One region of the Arthrobacter sp. SLBN-53 genome, then DNA from elsewhere that is predicted to be linked to it. Evidence: predicted binding sites of a transcription regulator. Region 1 holds the regulator's gene; the other holds the start of a gene.
What was found. Region 1 encodes LexA, which represses DNA repair genes until DNA is damaged. Its sites were predicted from a motif close to TCGAACANNTGTTCGA; they were not measured.
Positions count from the first base shown of each region.

Region 2: the regulator LexA is predicted to act here: its motif matches at 5,787-5,802, upstream of FBY28_RS14730 (HNH endonuclease signature motif containing protein).

Region 1 covers NZ_VFNN01000001.1:4,898,820-4,908,173, forward strand. The annotation lists gene FBY28_RS23535 (acyl-CoA dehydrogenase family protein) at 39-1,196, shown strand; gene FBY28_RS23540 (LGFP repeat-containing protein) at 1,314-3,491, shown strand; gene lexA (transcriptional repressor LexA) at 3,522-4,196, opposite strand; gene FBY28_RS23550 (organic hydroperoxide resistance protein) at 4,304-4,726, opposite strand; gene FBY28_RS23555 (MarR family winged helix-turn-helix transcriptional regulator) at 4,755-5,186, opposite strand; gene FBY28_RS23560 (LysM peptidoglycan-binding domain-containing protein) at 5,382-5,894, shown strand; gene nrdR (transcriptional regulator NrdR) at 5,995-6,459, shown strand; gene FBY28_RS23570 (PhzF family protein) at 6,466-7,155, opposite strand; gene FBY28_RS23575 (alpha/beta fold hydrolase) at 7,182-8,204, opposite strand; gene FBY28_RS23580 (proteasome assembly chaperone family protein) at 8,233-9,222, opposite strand.
Region 2 covers NZ_VFNN01000001.1:3,066,078-3,075,431, reverse strand. The annotation lists gene mmpL3 (trehalose monomycolate exporter MmpL3) at 1-1,156, shown strand, start outside; gene FBY28_RS14755 (AI-2E family transporter) at 1,116-2,261, opposite strand; gene FBY28_RS14750 (lysylphosphatidylglycerol synthase transmembrane domain-containing protein) at 2,334-3,419, shown strand; gene FBY28_RS14745 (M23 family metallopeptidase) at 3,409-4,707, shown strand; gene FBY28_RS14740 (DUF3054 domain-containing protein) at 4,700-5,086, shown strand; gene FBY28_RS14735 (hypothetical protein) at 5,306-5,611, opposite strand; gene FBY28_RS14730 (HNH endonuclease signature motif containing protein) at 5,957-7,288, shown strand; gene FBY28_RS14725 (carboxymuconolactone decarboxylase family protein) at 7,474-7,914, opposite strand; gene FBY28_RS14720 (DUF1906 domain-containing protein) at 8,051-8,815, shown strand; gene FBY28_RS14715 (HpcH/HpaI aldolase/citrate lyase family protein) at 8,821-9,354, opposite strand, start outside.

The sequences.
Region 1 (9,354 bases):
GTCGTCACCCAACCGATAACCAGTACCGGAGGTCACAGATGGGCGCCGTCAAATACGACCGCACGTTGTTCGAGCCCGAGCATGAATTGTTCCGCGAGTCGTACCGTGCCTTCCTGGAGCGCCATGCCGCGCCCTTCCGGGAGGAATGGGAGAAGGCGAAGATCGTCGACCGTGAGGTGTGGCGCGAGGCCGGTAAGCAGGGCTTTCTCGGGATGGCCGTGCCCGAGGAGTACGGCGGCGGCGGCAATCCGGATTTCCGCTACAACGTCGTCATCACCGAGGAGACCAGCGCGGGCCGGCACAGCGGCCTCGGATTCACCTTGCAGAACGACGTCATCGCCCCGTACCTGATCGAGCTGACCACCGAGGAGCAGAAGCAACGCTGGCTGCCCGGGTTCTGCAGCGGCGAATTGATCACGGCGATCGCAATGACCGAGCCGGGTACCGGCAGCGACCTGCTGGGCATCAAGGCCCGCGCCGTCCGCGACGGTGATCACTACGTCCTCAACGGATCGAAGACGTTCATCACCAACGGTATTCACGCGGACCTGGTGATCGTGGTGGCCTGCACCGACCCCGACAAGGGTGCACAGGGTTTCTCGCTGCTCGTCGTCGAGCGCGGTATGGAGGGGTTCGAACGGGGCAGGCACCTGGACAAGATCGGTCTGGAGGCCCAGGACACCGCCGAGCTGTCGTTCACCGATGTGCGGGTTCCGGTCGAGAACCTCCTCGGCCAGGAGGGCATGGGCTTCCTCTACCTGATGCAGAACCTGCCCCAGGAGCGCATCAGCATCGCGGTGATGGCCGCCGCGGCGATGGAGTCAGCGCTGGAGGAGACCCTGCAGTACACCAAGGAACGCAAGGCCTTCGGCAAGCCGATCGGTAGCTTCCAGAACAGCCGTTTCCTGCTTGCCGAGCTGGCCACCGAGGCCACCGCGATCCGGGTCATGGTCGACGAGTTCATCAAGCTGCACCTCGAAGGGAAGCTGACCGTCGAGCAGGCCGCGATGGCCAAATGGTTCAGCACCGAAGCTCAGGTGCGTCTGGTGGACCGGTGCCTGCAACTGCACGGCGGCTACGGCTACATGCGCGAATACCCGATCGCCCGGGCGTTCCTGGACTCCCGGATCCAGACGATTTACGGCGGCACCACCGAAATCATGAAGGAGATCATCGGTCGCAGTCTGGGGGTCTAGCAGGTCCGACACGCCGTCGCCGCAGGTGGCGATATCCCACGAGTTCGCCGACAACTGTCGCAGAGTTGACGAACACGATACTTTCGTGGGGTTTTGCACGACTTCCGGGAGGACCGAATGACCAGGCAGCGAACCCGACTCGGCAGCTTTGCCGGACGGGCGGCAGCAGTGCTGGTAAGTGCCGGGCTGATGGCCGCGACGGTGCTGCTGGCACCGCAGGCGTCGGCGACGCCGGAAGGCGATGCCGATGCGGCAATCACCGTCGCGTGGGAGACCGCCGGCGGCGGTGCGGAGGGGCCACTCGGTCCCAAGGACGGCGGCGTGTACCCGGCCGGCCCGGGCTTCGGCCAGAACTTCGCCGGCGGCAAGATCTTCTTCACCCCGCAGACCGGCGCGCACATCATGTCCGGCGCCATCCTGGAGAAGTACGAATCCCAGGGTGGTCCGACCGGTGACCTGGGATTCCCGACCATCGACGAGGGGCCCGGACGGGCGGCCGACAGCCGCAACGTGACATTCAACGCGCCCGACAACCCGGTGATCTTCTGGACCCCCAGCACCGGTGCGCGGGTGGTGCGCGGTGCCATCAACAGCGCCTGGGACGCCCTTGGCGGATCGGCGGGCGTGCTCGGTGTGCCTGCCGATGACGAGACCATCGACGGTGACGTCGTCTCACAGAAGTTCACCGGCGGCCAGATCTCGTGGGATCGCAAGACGCGCGCCTTCACCACCACGCCACCAGAGCTGGCCGCCCAACTCGGGGCGGTACAGGTGCCCTCGGACGCGGCATCGGCCATCGCCGCGGCACGTCGGGCCGCCGGCGGCGAACTGGGGCCGCTCGGTGCCGAAGACGGGGCCCAGTATGCGATCGGCGCCGACGGCGTCGGCCAGAACTATGCCGGCGGCAAGATCTTCTACAGCCCGCAGACCGGTGCCAACGTGGTGACCGGGCAGATCCTGGCCAAGTACGAGAGTGTCGGTGGGCCGACCGGGGATCTCGGGTTCCCCACCGCCAGCGAGGCGGATGGCGGGCTGGCTCCGCAGAGCGCGGTGGTGCCCTTCGCCGCCGAGGACAAGCCGGTCATCTTCTGGACCCCCGACTTCGGTGCGGTGATCGTCCGTGGGGCCATGAATGCCGCCTGGGAGAAGTTGGGTGGCGCGACCGGCGAACTCGGCGCACCCAAGAGCGATCAGACCGACAACGGCGGCGTGATCAACCAACAGTTCAACGGTGGATCCATCTCGTGGGACAAGGCGGCCAACCGGTTCAGCACGGAGCCCGCGGGCTTGCAGTCGCAGCTGGCGGGCCTGCAGGTTCCCGGGGCTGATTCCCCGCAAGCGCCGGCCGATGGCCCGCAGGCGAACGGCGGCGGCGACAGCGGCGACAAGTGGTACACCTGGCGCTGGTGGTGGCTGCTGGGCCTCATCCCGGTGGTGGGTCTGATCGCCGTGATCGCCGTGGCGGTCTTGCGCAACCGGCGGTCCGGTGACGAGGACCGGTTCGACGACGACCTCGACGACGATCCGTATGACCGTGATGACCGTGGCTACTACGGCTATGGCCAGAACGATCACCAAGACGATTACCAAGACGATCACCAAAACGATGACCGGGCCGAGGATCGCGACAGCGGCTATGGTCCGCCGCCGCAGGATCCGTGGGCATCACTGTCGCCGGTCGGGTCAGCGGGCTCCTTCACGGTCGATCCGATCGACACCGGTGCCGGCCACGACCCCCGGGCCGGCGATGATGCGGATGCCGATGGCCTCGGCGTCGACCCGTTCGCCGATCGTGGTGCCGACACCGACCGGCCGGAAGAACTGCTGCGGTTCGACGACGACGAAGATGACGTCGACACCGCCCCGACCCGGATCGAGACGCCCACACCGCAGCCGGTTGAGTCCGTCTTCGCCGAGTCTGATTTCGCCGACTCGGATTATGCGGCGTCTGATTTCGCCGACTCGGATTATGCGGACTCGGACTTCGGTGCCCGTGTTGTCGGTGCACCGGTGCTCGAACCCGAGCCGGACCTGACCGCCCCGGAACCCGAGGTGACGGGCGGACGTCACGCTGCCGCCGGCGGGGACGATGATGACGATGACGCCGGTTGGACCTCGATGCGACTGGCGACCACCGATCGCTACCGCGCCCCGGAGGGTTACCCCATCAAGGCCGATACCAAGACCGGTCTCTACTGGGCGCCCGGTAGCCGCGGTTACCGCGATACCGAGGCCGAGATCTGGTTCTCCAGTGAGGAATTCGCGCGCGCGAACGGATTCATCCGCGCCGATTGATCAGACGCCGACCGGTCAGACGCCGACCGATCACACCTTGCGGATCACGGTGACGACCTTGCCGAGCACCACGGCGTCGTTACCGTCGATGGGTTCGAACGCCGGGTTGTGCGGCATCAGCCACACCTGACCCTTGGTCCGCTTGAAGGTCTTGACCGTGGCTTCGCCGTCGATCATGGCCGCGACGATATCGCCGTTGTCGGCGACGTTCTGCTGGCGCACGACCACCCAGTCGCCGTCGCAGATGGCCGCGTCGACCATGGATTCGCCGACCACCTTCAGCAGGAACAGCGATCCCTCGCCGACCAGCTCCTTGGGCAGCGGGAACACATCCTCCACGGCCTCCTCGGCCAGGATCGGCCCACCCGCCGCGATTCTGCCGAGCACCGGGACGAAGGTCGGTTCCGGTAGCGCATCGGAGCCCGCGACGTCGGTGGCCACGATCGGGGTGATCACCTCGTCGGCACCGCGCACGTCGACCGCGCGGGGGCGGTTGGGATCGCGCCGCAGATAGCCCTTGCGCTCCAGGGTGCGCAGCTGGTGGGCGACCGAGGACGTGGAGGTCAACCCCACCGCGTCCCCGATCTCCCGGATGCTCGGTGGGTAACCGCGGGTGGTCACCGACGAGCGGATGACCTCCAGGATGGTGCGCTGACGCTCGGTCAGGCTGGAGCGTGCCTCAGGGGTGTCGCTGCTGTCGCTCATGTCGCCGAATGTAGTCGCAGCCGCCCCGATAATCAAACATGTGTTCGAGGCGTGTCGCGGCCCGACAGGGCGTGTCTGCGGCGTCATTGCGGCGCGATCAGCCGAGCTCACTCATCGGTCACGGTCAGGGTCACCTCGATGTTGCCACGGGTGGCGTTGGAGTAGGGGCACACCCGGTGTGCGGCCTCGGCGAGCTCGGTGGCGGTGTCATGGTTCACATTGGGCAGCACGATCTCCAGCTCGACGGCAAGACCGAACGCGCCGTCCTCGGCGGCCCCCAGTGTCACCCGGGCGCCGACGGCGGAGTCGGTGACATCGGCCTTGTGTTCGCGGGCGACCAGTCGGAGTGCGGAGTGGAAGCACGCCGCGTAACCGACGGCGAACAGTTGCTCGGGATTGGTGCCGGTGCCGGAACCGCCCATCTCCTTGGGCATACTCAGTGCGACATCGACTTTCCCGTCGGAGGTGCGGCCGTGTCCGTCACGTCCCTCGCCGGTGGCCAGGGCCTCGGCGGTGTAAAGCTTCTTCATCGGTGGGTGTTCCTTTCGTCGTTTTCGGTCAGTGCGGTGAGCTGAGCTGGTCGACAAGTCCGCGGAGGGCGTCGCGTAGCGCGCCGACCTCCTCGGGTCGGGCATCGGTGGCGGCCAGCAGGCGCTGTGGAATGCAGGCGGCACGTTCTTCGAGGGCGCGCCCGGCGGGGGTGAGTGCGACCTCGACGCGACGTTCGTCGGCGGTCGCGCGGTGACGCACCACCAGGCCGGTGCTCTCCAGGCGTTTGATCAACGGTGAGAGGGTGCCGGAGTCCAGGTGCAGCCGCCGGCCCAGGTTTCCGACGGTGCTGGGGTCGTCCTCCCAGAGGGCCAGTAGGACGAGGTACTGGGGGTAGGTGATGCCCAGTTCCGCCAGGAGCGGCCGATAGGCCGCGGTCATCAGGCGCGAAGCCGAGTACAGCGCGAAGCACAGCTGTTCGTCGAGGCGTCCGGCGGTCATGACCACAACTGTAGCGGTCAATTCAATTGTGGGCAATTGAATTGAGCTGAGTTCCGTCCGCGGATTCGCGACCGTCCGCTTGTCGGTGGGTGTCGATATCGTTCGCTAACAGTTCGATCACGTGTTCTATCGTTCGAACAGATGATCGACTACAGTTCGAACAAAGAAGCGAACACACCTCAAGGAGGCAGGCACATGACGATTCTGGAAGCACGTAGCGATGTGCGTGAGCGCCGGACGTCCGGCGCCACCCGGCGGCAGGAAGTTCTGCGGCGCACCCCGTCGGAGGCCGAGGTGTGGCCCTTGCCTCGCGATGTCGTGGTGCGGCGGCGTCGGCGGCCGCAGGATCGTCGTCCCGGCGGTGCGCCGATCGGTCATCGCGGCACGGGGGTGCTGATGTCGCGTGCCTCGCACCGCAGGCCGATCACCCCGGCCGCGACCGTGCTGCTGGCGCTGCTGGCCGGCGCATTCACGCTATGGCTGGGATTCGTGGCCAACCTCGGCGTTTCCGCGACGGAGCAACCCGTCGAGGTGCCCACCAGGTTGTCGGTCGTGGAGGTGCAGACCGGTGAGACCTTGCAGAGCATCGCGGCGCGGGTCGCCCCCGACGTGCCTGCCGACTCCGTCGTCGAGCGCATCCGCGAACTGAACAAGCTGGAATCCGGCACCCTGCGGACCGGGCAGACCCTCATCGCACCGATCGGCTGAGATCGTGCGCACCGGCACGGGGTCGCACCGTATCCGCACCATGCAGGTACGCTCGGAAGCGTCAAATCTGGTGCAGCTGTGGTGCGGCGAAGGAGCGGGAATGCACTGTCCGTTCTGTCGTCACCCCGATTCGCGTGTCGTCGATTCCCGTGAGACCGACGAGGGCCAGGCGATCCGGCGGCGGCGGTCCTGCCCTGAGTGCGGCAGGCGCTTCACCACCGTCGAGACCGCGGTGCTGGCAGTCGTCAAGCGCAGCGGCGTCACTGAGCCGTTCAGCAGGGAAAAGGTCATCAAGGGCGTGCGACGGGCATGCCAGGGCCGCCAGGTCGACGACGATGCGCTCAATCTGCTTGCCCAACAGGTCGAAGACGCCGTGCGGGCCGCAGGCTCGCCGGAGATCCCCAGTAACGAGGTCGGGTTGGCCATCCTGGGGCCGCTGCGTGACCTCGACGAAGTTGCCTATCTGCGCTTCGCCTCGGTATACCGATCGTTCTCCTCTGCCGACGATTTCGAGCGTGAGATCGAGGCCCTGCGCGCTCACCGGCGCGTCAACACCGCCGGCTGACGTCGTTCATCCGAGCCGACGCCTTCCGTCGTCGACCACCCGGCCGGCCACTTTCACCCATCCGGTGGGATCCCACCAGGTCCGGATCTGTGATCCTTCGCCCTGGGTGATCAGCAGATCGCGATTGAGATGGTCGGTCATCCGGATCGCCGCTGCGCCCGTCGCCTCATCCTCGGGGATTCCCAGATGCGGCGCGAACATCCGGGAGCGCAGCGCCCCGGCCGCACGATCGGTCCACGCCCAGAGGTAGTGCTCGACATCGTCGACGTAGTCGGTGGGATCGGCGGTCAGCACCTGTTCGGCCGACTCGAATTCGTAGATCGCCAGCTCCGGTGCCCACTCCGAGCGGGCGCTGATGGCGGTGAATTCATCGTCGATGTAGTCCACCTGCACCAGTCCGGCGGGAACCTGCAGCGTCCGCACCGGCATACCGCGATCCTTCAGCCACCAGGACGTCCCGACGGTCGGGTGCCCGGCGAACGGTATCTCGGCGGCCGGGGTGAAAATGCGGACATGAGCGCTGGCCGCGCCCGGCTCGGGGATGTCGACGAATACTGTTTCGCTGTAACCCAACTCGGTCGCGATCCGTTGGCGGTCGGCCGGATCGACGGTGGCGGCATCGATCACACCGAGCGGATTGCCGAACCTGCCGTCAGCGTTGGTGAATACTCGCAACACATCGACGTCGACGGCCATGACCCGATTCTAGGCGCGAACCCGCCTCAGGTGGCGCTGCGTTCGTCGGCGCCCATCGCGTCGAGCACGGCGACCCGAGTATCCAATGGGCCGGTGATCGTTCGTTCGCGAATGCCGGTGCGCAACAACGCGCGCAGCATTTCGTGGTCGTGCACCGAGGGTGCGGTGGTGTTGATGAATCGCTCGACGAGCTCGACGAAGCGCTCCGGATCGTCGTGGAAGGGGAAATGTCCGGATTTGTCGAAGATGTGCAGTTCCGAGCCGGGCATGGCGGCATGTGCCAGGTGGGCATGGCTGACCGGGATGACCGAATCTTGCTTGCCCCAGATCAGTTGCACTGGAACCGATTCGGTCAGATAACAGCGGTCGAGCATGGTGACCACCTGACCGCGCCAGTCCACGACCGCGCGCAGTGTCCTGGCGAACGCCGAGGATGCGGTGGGCTCGGGCAGGTCGGCCAGCACCCGCAGCATGTCGGGAAGATCGCGGCCCACCCCGGTCGAGCCGAACACCGTTCCGCCGACGCGGCCGATGGCTTGCAGGGCGGGCAGCACCAGGGGCACGCGCAGCAGGGCCAACGACTCGCTGACTCCCGGCAGCGCCGCGATGCGTAGTGCGATGTTGACGTCCTTGGTGACGCCGCCCGCGCCGACGAGTACCAGCCGATCCACGAACTGCGGGAACTGATAGGCGAACTGCATGGCCACGCCGCCGCCGAGCGAGTGCCCGACGACCGTCACCCGATCGATGTCGAGGACGCTGAGCAGGTCGCGCATACCGTTGGCGTACGCGGCCACCGAGTAGTCCGCACGCGGCTTGTCCGACTGCCCGTGGCCGAGCAGGTCGGGTGCGATCACGGTGAAGCGGCGCGCCAGCAACGTCTGCACCGTGTGCCAGGTGGTGGAGTTGTCGCCGATGCCGTGGATGAGCAGCACCGCGGGCCCGGATCCGGCGATCCGGTATGCCCGTCGGTAACCGTGGATGGTCTGGAACTTCAGGTTCGGGGTGACCTCACGCACGCTGCGCAGAGTGGTCGTGCGATCGGCCATCTGCGCCACTCCTCGCTGGTGAGAAGCTTCAGGTACGGTCCCCGCCGTCGGGGAAACTGTCCGGGAAGCCGCCCCGCTTGTTGTCGTCCTGCTGGGCCAGGAACCGTTCGAACTCGGCACCCAACTCGTCACCGCTCGGCAGGTCCTCGTCGCGGGCGAGCAGCGAACGATTTTCCTGTGCGGCAACGAATGCATCGTACTGATGCTCGAGCGCGGCCACCACCTGAGCGACCTCCGAACTGGCCTCGACCTGTTCGTTGATCTTGGTGTGCACGTCGATGGCGGCCTCGCCGAGCGCGGTCAGCGGGATATCCAGCGAACCGGCCCGAGCTGCCTCGGCCAACAGTGTCTCGGCGGCCGGGGGATAGGCGGTCTGGGCCAGATAGTGCGGCACGTGAACGGTGAAACCGAGCACCTCGTGGCCGTGCTGGCCCATGCGGAACTCCAGCAGGCTGGACACGCTGGCGGGGACCTGGACCTCGCCGACCCACGGCGTGTGACCGGCGATCAGCTCGGAGTTCGGCGAATGCGCGGTCAGCGTCACCGGCCGGGTGTGCGGCACCGCCATCGGGATGGTGCCCAGCCCGATCGTCTGCCGGACGCCGAGGCGTTCGGCGAGCAACCGCACCGCGGTCACGAATCGCTCCCAGCGCAGGTCCGGCTCCATCCCGGCCAGCAGCAGAAACGGAGTGCCGACGCTGTCACGCAGGGCGTAGAGGTTCAGTTCGGGCTGCTCGTAGCCGCTGAAGTGATCGGTCTTGAACGTCATCAGTGGTCGGCGCGAGCGGTAGTCGAGCAACTCGTCGATGGCGAAGGACGCCACCAGTTCGGTATCGAGGGTGTTCTTCAGATGCTCTGCCGCCAACCGGATGGCATGTCCGGCGTCGGAGAACCCCTCCAACGCGTGAATCAGAACCGGTCCGCTGCCGTCGACGGCAGACAGCTGTGGTGCGGGGAACTCCAGCTCGTACATCCCATTCTGCTCGGGCTGGTAGTGCTGCTCCTGGGAATCGGGCATCAGGTTCACCTCCTGTTCACTAGTGTCTCGCATGTCGACGAACGCCCGCGTTACGGGTACCCCGACATCGTCTCAACACCGCACGGGTGGCCGTCCTTCCCGTCAGCTCCGGAACCGGTTGATGCGTCCGGG
Region 2 (9,354 bases), 1.8 Mb from region 1:
CACCACCACGATCCTGATGTTCCTGGCGTTCGGATCGCTGGTGCTGCCGATCAAGGCGGCGTTGATGTCCGCCCTCACATTGGGCTCCACGATGGGCATCTTGACCTGGATGTTCGTCGAGGGCGGACACGGTTCCGGGTTGTTCAACTACACCCCGCAGCCGTTGTTCGCACCGATGATCGGCCTGATCATCGCCGTGATCTGGGGCCTGTCGACCGACTACGAGGTGTTCCTGGTCTCCCGCATGGTCGAGGCGCGTGAACGCGGTCTGTCGACGGCCGAGGCCATCCGCATCGGAACGGCCACCACGGGTCGACTGATCACCGGTGCCGCTCTGGTGCTGGCCGTCGTGGTCGCGGCGTTCGCCTTCTCCGATCTCGTCGTGATGAAGTACCTGGCCTTCGGTCTGCTGATCGCGCTGCTGCTCGACGCCACCGTGATCCGCATGTTCCTGGTCCCGGCGATCATGAAACTGCTCGGCGATGATTGCTGGTGGGCGCCACAGTGGATGAAGCGCGTTCAGGAGAAGATCGGTCTGGGCGAGACCGAATTGCCCGATGAGCGCAAGCGTCCCGGGTTCCGCGAACCCGATGAGGAGCCGGCCGACGAGGCAGCGCTGGTGGGTGCCGGTGCACCCGCGCGCCCGCAGCACGACCCGGGGCATCCCATCGCTCCGCCGCCCCGCGGGCTTCCGCCCGTGCGTCCCACGGGTCCGTCCGCGGTCGGGACGAGCCGGATTCCCACTCCCCCGGCGGCACCTGAGCCTCCGACGACGCGTTTCGCCGCGCAACCGGACTCGGCCGCCACGTCGGCGATCAACGCGGTCAACACACCGACCGAACGCCGGCCGCGCACCGACCAGAATCCCGCACGGGAAAAGCGCGAGATCGAGTCGTGGCTGGGCGAGTTGCGCGGGAGCGCCGCACCCACCACGGCGATCCCGAGCGCAGGCCCGGGCGCCCAGCAGCCGGCCGCACCCGCCGGTGGCGACAGCGATCAGACGACTGCCATTCCCGCCCAACGGGATTCGGGCGATCCGGAGCCGACGGAGAAGCTCGACACCCGCGCCGCGCGGGAGACGACCGACGATGCCCCCACCCGGCGTGGTGGCGGCGTCAGTGCGGCCGATCTGCTTCGCCGGGAGGGCCGCCTGTAGGGGCTTCGGGCTCCAGCTCGGCCACCACCTGCTCCTGCTCGGCCTCGGGATCGTCGGCCAGCAGGACCCGGATGGCGCTGTTGAGCACCGCCAGGATCGGGACCGCCAACAGCGCCCCGAGGATGCCGGCCAGTACGCCGCCGGTGGCGATGGCGAGTACCACGGCGAGGGGGTGGACCGACACCGCGCGGCCCATCACCAACGGCTGGAGCACATGTGATTCGAGCTGTTGCACCGCGAGGATCAGCCCGAAGGTGATCAGCGCGTACACCCAGCCCTTGGCGATCAGCGCGACGATCACCGCGACGCCGCCGGTGAGCACCGCGCCGATCAGCGGGACGAATGCGCCGAGGAAGACCAGGGATGCCAGCGGCAGGGCGAGCGGGATGCCCATGATGGCCAGTCCGGTACCGATACCGACGGCGTCGACGAGTGCCACCAGGCAGGTCGCCCGCACGTAACCGGTGAGCGATCCAAATCCTGCGCGGCCCGCCTCGCGGACCCGCTCCCGCACCGTCGTCGGGAAGATCTTTGTGACGTAGGTGAAGATCTCCCGACCACCCAGCAGCAGGAAGATCAGGGTGAACAGCACCAGTAGAGCGCCGGTCAGGATCTCTGTGACGGTGGCCGCCGTCGACAACGCACCGCTGGTGACCCGGGCCTGATTCTCCTGCAGGGTGCTTATCACCGCGTCGCCCGCATGGTCGATCTGATCTCGGCTCAGGTGCAACGGCCCGTCGATCAGCCAACCCCGCACACCGTCCACGCTGGCAGATACTTGATCCACCAATGCCGGTGCGCCGCTGATGAATTGGCTGACGACGAAGCTGAGCAACCCGCCGACGATCGAGATGGAGCTCAGCAGCACCACCGCCACCGCCCAGCCCCGCGGAGCGCGACGACGATGCATGAAGTCGACGAACGGCGTCAGCAATGCCGCGAACATCGTCGCCAAGGCCACCGGCACGACGATCAGCATCATGTGGCCGATCACCCACAGCAGCGCCACCACGGCCGATCCGATCACCAGCAGGCGCCACGACCAGGCCGCGGCCTTGCGGACCAACGGATGTACCGACTGATCGGCGACCGGATCTATTGCCATGGGCTTACCGTACGCGCGACTCGCCGGGTTATCGCAGGTCATGCGCCACATGGCCCGGTTACCCTTGATCACGTGTCGCACGAAGCGCCGATGAGCGACGCCCATGGCCGCGACGCCAGTACCCGCGGCAAATACTGGTGGGTCCGCTGGGTGGTCATCGTGGTCGCGGTGGCGGTGCTGACGGTCGAGTTGACGCTGGTCTGGGACCAGCTGGCCAAGGCCTGGCGGAGCCTGCTCTCGGCGAATTGGTGGTGGGTGCTCGCGGCCGTCGTCGCGGCGATGGCGTCGATGCACAGCTTCGCCCAGATTCAGCGGACCCTGCTGCGCTCGGCCGGCGTGCAGGTCCGCCAGTGGCGCTCGGAAGCGGCGTTCTATGCGGGTAACGCGCTGTCCACGACGCTGCCCGGCGGCCCGGTGCTCTCGGCGACATTCGTCTACCGCCAGCAGCGGTTGTGGGGTGCGTCCCCGGTGGTGGCGTCCTGGCAGCTGGTCATGTCGGGAGTTCTGCAGGCCGTCGGTCTCGCGTTGCTCGGTCTTGGTGGAGCATTCCTGTTGGGCGCCAGCCGAAATCCGCTGTCGTTGATCTTCACCTTGGGCGGGTTCTTCCTACTGCTGGTACTGGCCCAGTCGGTGGCGGCCAATCCGCAGCAGATCGACGGCATCGGCGTGCGGCTGCTGACCTGGCTCAATGCGCTGCGCAACAAGCCTGCCGACACGTGGCTGGACAAGTGGCGCGAACTGCTGTGCCAGCTGGAATCGGTGCGGTTGAGCCGACGGGCGCTGGGCAATGCGTTCAGTTGGTCGCTGTTCAACTGGATCGCCGATGTCGCCTGCCTCGCTTTCGCCGCGTACGCCGCCGGCGGGCATCCCTCGCTGGCGGCGCTGACGGTGGCCTACGCGGCCGCCCGCGCGGTGGGATCCATCCCGCTGATGCCCGGTGGGCTACTGGTGGTCGAGGCCGTACTGGTGCCGGGGCTGGTGTCCAGCGGCATGTCCTTGGCCTCGGCGATCTCAGCGATGCTGATCTATCGGTTGGTCAGTTGGATCTTCATCTCCGCCATCGGCTGGGTGGTGTTCTTGTTCTTGTTCCGCACCGAGATGGACGTCGACCCGGACGCACCGGCAGAGCCCGAAGACAAGGAGCGCCGTGATACCTAGAAGCGCCTGCACCGCCGTACTTTTCGCCGCGGCATTGGCGGTGTCGGCATGTTCGCCGACCACCGAGCAACCCGCCACGAGTACGGAGGGTTCGCCGACCGTCTCCCCCACCGCTCCGGGCAACGGCACCCCGACGACATCGTCCATCCCCACTCCCGCGGCCGACGCCGATGCCCCCGTGGCCACCCCTGTGCTGGCCCGGGTCGTCGCCGCACCCGTCCCGGTGCGGGCCACCGATGGTCGGACGCATCTCGCCTACGAGTTGCTGTTGACCAACGCGATGGATCAAGGCATCACCGTCGATTCCCTGCAGGTCCGCGCCGGCGACGCCGGTGAGCCGCTGCTGACCCTCAGCGGCACCGATCTGGCCGAACGCACCCGGATTCTGGGCACCACTGCACCGACAGGCCGCCTCGGACCGGCACAGTCGGCGTTGGTGTGGCTCGATGTCAGTACCGACAAGGACGCTGCACCAACCGAACTCGACCATAAGGTCCAGGTCACTCTCACCAAACCGATGCCGCCGCTGTTGCCGCCGCAGCTGACCGAGACCGTCGCCCCGGCCACCGTCCAGTCCCGTACACCGGTGGTCATCGCGCCACCACTGCGCGGCCCGCAGTGGTGGGATGCCAACGGGTGCTGCGGGATGACGCCGCACCGAATGGCGATCAATCCGATCGACGGTGCACTCTGGGGTGCCGAGCGGTATGCCATCGATTATGTGCAACTGCTGCCCGATGGTCGTTTGTTCGCCGGTGACGTCGCGGAGACCGCGTCCTACGCCTACTTCGGTGCCGACGTGCACGCAGTGGCCGATGGCCCGGTGGTTGCGGTGCTGGACGGACTACCCGAGCAGGTACCAGGGAAGAGTCCGACCGGGCTGCGCCTGGACCAGTACGGCGGAAACCACGTGGTGCAGGACATCGGCGGCGGGAACTATGCGTTCTACGCTCACTTGAAGACCGGATCGGTGGCAGTGAAACCCGGTGACCGACTGAGTGCCGGCCAGGTGCTGGGCTCACTCGGAAACAGTGGCAACACCGATGCTCCGCACCTACATTTCCACGTCATGGACTCCCCGGATCCGTTGAAAGCCGACGGCCTGCCGTTCGTCTTCGACAGCTTCCGACTCACCGGACGCACCGACGACCGTCTCGGTCCCGATGGCGATGCCATCGACACTGCACAGGCGGGTAAGCCGGCACCCATGGTCCCAGACTTCACGGCCCGAGACGAAACCCAAGTCACGCCACTGGTTTCCGATGTGATGGACTATCCCGGTGAGTGAGCGAACCGGAGCCCGGCCGACCAGACCAGCCATCGCGTTACTCGCCGATGTGGTATGCGTGCTGGTGTTCTGCACCATCGGGCGGCGCAGTCACGCCGAGGGCCTGACCCTCATCGGTATCGCCGAGACCGCATGGCCCTTCATCACGGGAACGGTGGCCGGCTGGCTCGCGGCCCGCGCCTACCCCGGCGCCTTCAGGCCCTCGGCGATATACCCCACCGGTCTCATTGTCTGGGCCTGCACCGTGATCATCGGGATGCTGTTACGCAAGGCAACGTCGGCGGGCACCGCGCCGAGCTTCATCGTGGTCGCCACACTGACAACTGCGGCGCTGATCATCGGCTGGCGCGCCATCGCCACCGCTATTGCACGCCGCTAGAACGCACAGCGATGATCGCGCTATCCTGCTGCACACCACCATCATCCGCGGCGCGTGCTTCACTGTGTAGTTGTCAAGGTACGTCTGAGCTGACTCGCCCCACATGTTCGAAACTGTGGCACCACCCAGGTCGATCTCATTGCGCGGCATACGAATGGCGCTGAGCCGCACTCACCCTGGCCGCCTCGGCGCTGGACCGACCGCTGTCGGCCCAGCCACTTACGGATCGCGCGCACTGAACAGCCGGTCACCGCCGACGACATCGAACCGCATCCTGCGCCAATCGACGATCACCGATGCAAGAGCACCGACCCGAGTAATCCGATCGATACCGCGAGCGTAGAACCGCGGACCAGAACCCGTTGTCTCCACCAGCTTTTCAGCGCCATGCGTGCCCGCGGTCAACCGCGCCAAAACGCCGCTCTGCACATCTGCCGAACACCTGAAATTGATGACATCCATCCTGTTACCCAACCTCTCGAACAAGGCCAGCACACGTAGCCCAAAGGGCAACAAGACCCACACACCGCCTCCAGGGCGAGCAGAGTCACTCCCGACGGCACGAGAACCATCGAGACGGGCCCACCGGATCAACATCGTGAGCCATCAGTAGTCGAACTTGCGTTCGACCGTACGCCCGATATTCGACTCGCGCAAGCCTTCGCAAACCTCTTGCGCAAGTTCTTCGTTCGGCGTACGCTCGAACACAAGTTCGAATGCGCCGCGGTTCCCGATCTTCGGATTTGGTGAGCCGCAGACCGCGACTCCGGTCGCCGCGGGGTTCGACGGTTCCTGTCCGGGGGATCGTGCGAGCTGTGCTTGTGGGGTGGTGCCCCTTGGTGGGTGCTGTGGGGGAAGTCGGTATCCGTTATGGACGCCAGCTGTCTTGATGCGTTTGTCGACGCGCTGATCGATGAGCTTGTTCCGGTGTCACCGGAGGGTGATGTCGGGCCGGTTTTGGGTCGGTTGGTGGGTTGTCCGCGGCCGGTGGTCGATGACGAGGCGTTGTTGGGTGTGTTGGCTGCGGCGGTGTCGGCGCGGAATCTGTTGGACTTTGTGATCGCTTCGGCGGTGGTGGCGGCCGAGCGGGCGGGTGTGCCGGGTCGGCGGCACCTGCGCACCGGGGCTGATCTGTTGAGGTTGTTGGGGATGTCCCCGGGTGCGGCGGCCCGGGCGGTGCGGGTGGGGCGGATGGCACCTGTGCTGCCCGCACTGACGACGGCGCAGCGGTTGGGTGGGATCGGTATCGAGTTCGCCGACGCCGTCGGCAAAGGTGTCGCGCACGTGGAGTCGCGGACGCCGTTGTCCGAGGACGATCGGGCGGCGGTGGTGACCAGACTGATGGTGCAGACCAGCCCGGCCGAGGTAGCCGCCAAGGCCCGGGCGACCGCCATCGACCGCGCTGCGCGTCTTGCACCTGGCGACCGGGTGGTGCCGGTGGCCGAGGACACCACCCTGAACCAGATGACGTTGGTGCAGAACGCTGAGGGCCGGTTCGAGGCCACCCTGGATCTGGACGTCGGTACTGGGGAAGAGCTGTGTGCGGCGTTGGATCCGTTGTGCCGACCGGTCCCGCTACCCGACGGATCCCCGGATCCGCGCCCGATCAACACTCGGCGGGCGGAGGCGTTGGGGCAGGTGCTGCGCACCTACCTGTCGCAGTCGAGGCGTCCGATGTCCGGTGGGGTGCTCCCGCACGTCACCCTGATCCGACCGGTAGCCCCGGGCGTGACGGCGGGCAACAGTGGGGAGGTGGTGGATCGGTTGGGGTTCGGCGGGCCGGTCTCCGCGGCGACCGCGGAGTTGATCGGCTGTGATGCGACGTTGACGTCGGTGATCGTCGACCACTCGGGGGTGCCGTTGGATGTCGGGCGCGCGGAAAGGCTGTTCACCCCGGCGATCCGTAAAGCGCTGGCCGTCCGCGACGGTGGGTGCGCCCATCCCGGGTGTGGGCGCCCGGTGTCGTGGTGCGATGCCCACCACATCCAACCCTGGAGTGCCGGGGGTGAAACGAGTTTAGGCAACGGGGTGCTGCTGTGCCGGTTGCACCACAGCTTGATCCATCACGGTGGCTGGCAGGTCTACCTCGGTAGGGACCGCCACCCCTGGTTCATCCCACCCCACACACCCGGTGAACGCGAGCCGGCACCTCTGCGCTCCCACACCCGCCGCACCATGACCGACCTACCCACCGCCGCATAACCCCAAGGCACCCCAAAGAACCAGCGCACCTTGACAACTGAACAGAGAAACCAGGTCCGAGGAACGAGCGGTCCAGCTGCAACAGGCCCTTCCCAAACCGCTTTGAGCCCTCCGCGCCTACGTCGTACGCCGATCACACGGCACGGCACGGCACGGCACGGCACGCCGCACCTGAGCCTCGGCGCTCAGGGACCAACCGGACAATGGCTGGTGATCGCGATGCGGTTCCACCCGTTCATGACCACCACCAGCCAGGTGACCGCGGCGATCTGCTGCGCGGTCAGGGCCGCCTCGATGTCGACCGAATCGGGCGCTCCGGTGTGCTCGTCACCGATCCGCGTGACACGCTCTGCAAGCGTCAAGGCCGCCTGCTCCTGTTCGGTGAAGTACTGCGACTCCCACCACGCGGGCAAGACGGCGAGCCGATCGGTACTCTCGCCGGCAGCCAGCGCGTCGCGCGTATGCATCCGCAGACAGAAGGCACAGCCGTTGATTTGCGATACCCGTATCTTGACGAGCTCGGCCAGCTGAACGGGAAGTCCTGCCTGCTCGATGGCGTCCTTGACCTGAGTGTCCAACGCCGCGAAGGTCTTGTACGGTTCGGCGAACTGCTTGCTGATGTTCACGTGCGGGAGCATTGTGTCCTCTTTCCGGTCGTCCGTGATCGTCCCCCAGTAGACGAAATGACCAGGCGGTATGTGACAGCGTGAATCGTCGGCGAGGCTGCCCGATCATCAGCAGTCACTTTGTTAACATCGCGCCGTGCAATTCTCGCGGCGGGACGCGCTGCGCTACGCCGCGGCGACAACGGCCCTGGCCGGGCTCGGTGCCGCAACCACTGGGACACCCACGGCAGCCGCCGCAGCGCCCACCCTCATCGACTTCGCCATGCGTCAGATCCCGGCTGCTGACATCCGCGCGGCGGGTCATGCCGGCGTCATCAACTACGTGTCGACCTCGCGGCCCGGTTCCTCGTTCGGGGCCAAGCCGATCACGCTGCCCTATGCCCAGTCGCTCACCGCGGCCGGCCTGGTCATCGTCAGCAACTTCCAGTACGGGAAGCCCGGCGGCACCGCTCCATCGGATTTCACGCGTGGGTTTGCCGGCGGGGTCGCCGACGCGCGGACCGCGTGGCAGCTTCATACCGCCGCCGGCGGGGGTCAGACCGCACCGGTGTACTTCAGCGTCGACGACGACATCGATCGCGAAACCTGGGACACGGTGGCACTGCAATGGTTCCGGGGAATCAACTCCGTCATCGGGCCCATGCGCACCGGCATCTACGCCGGTATCCGGCCGTGCGAGTGGGCCATCACCAGCGGTGTGGTCGGACGCTCGAGCACACCCGGCAAGGCCTGGGTATGGCAGACCCGGTCATGGTCGGGCGGTCAGATCCACCCCGCCGCCGTCCTGTACCAGCGGATCATCGACACGGCATCCAATCCCGGACCGGTGGTCGGCGGCATCCGCGTCGACGTCAACGATGTGCTGGCATCAGACGTCGGGCAGTGGAATCTGCACCCCTGAAGGACTCAGACCAAGCCGAGCTTGCCGGCAAGATCCAACACCGCTTCGGCTCGCGCACGAGTGGGGCCGACGCTGCCGTCATACGGCCCGGTAGGTGAATCCAACCGTGCCAGTGTCCGCCGCGCCTCATCGATGTCCAGCGTCGACGGGCTGAGCAGACCATTGATCGTCTCGGCGTGCCCGGGATCCAGGCACAACCGTGCGGTCATGCCCGCAGCCTTGGCCACCTCGGTCTCGCGGGCCAGGTGACGGGACTCGTTGCGCAGGGTCGGGCCGTCGATCGGTGCGGGCAACCGCGCGGCGCGACTGGCGATCACCAACCGGGCCCGCGGGTAGGCCAACACCGACGGATCAGCACTCATACCGGTGTCCCGACGGAAGTCGCCGAGCCCGAACGCCATTCGATAGCACCCCGGTGTCCGCGCGATCTCGGATGACGCCTCGATGCCGAGCGCCGATTCGACCAGAGCCACCACCGGGGTACCGGCGGGAAGCCGCGCAGCGGTGGCGGCGATATCGTCTCCGGATTCCACCTTGGC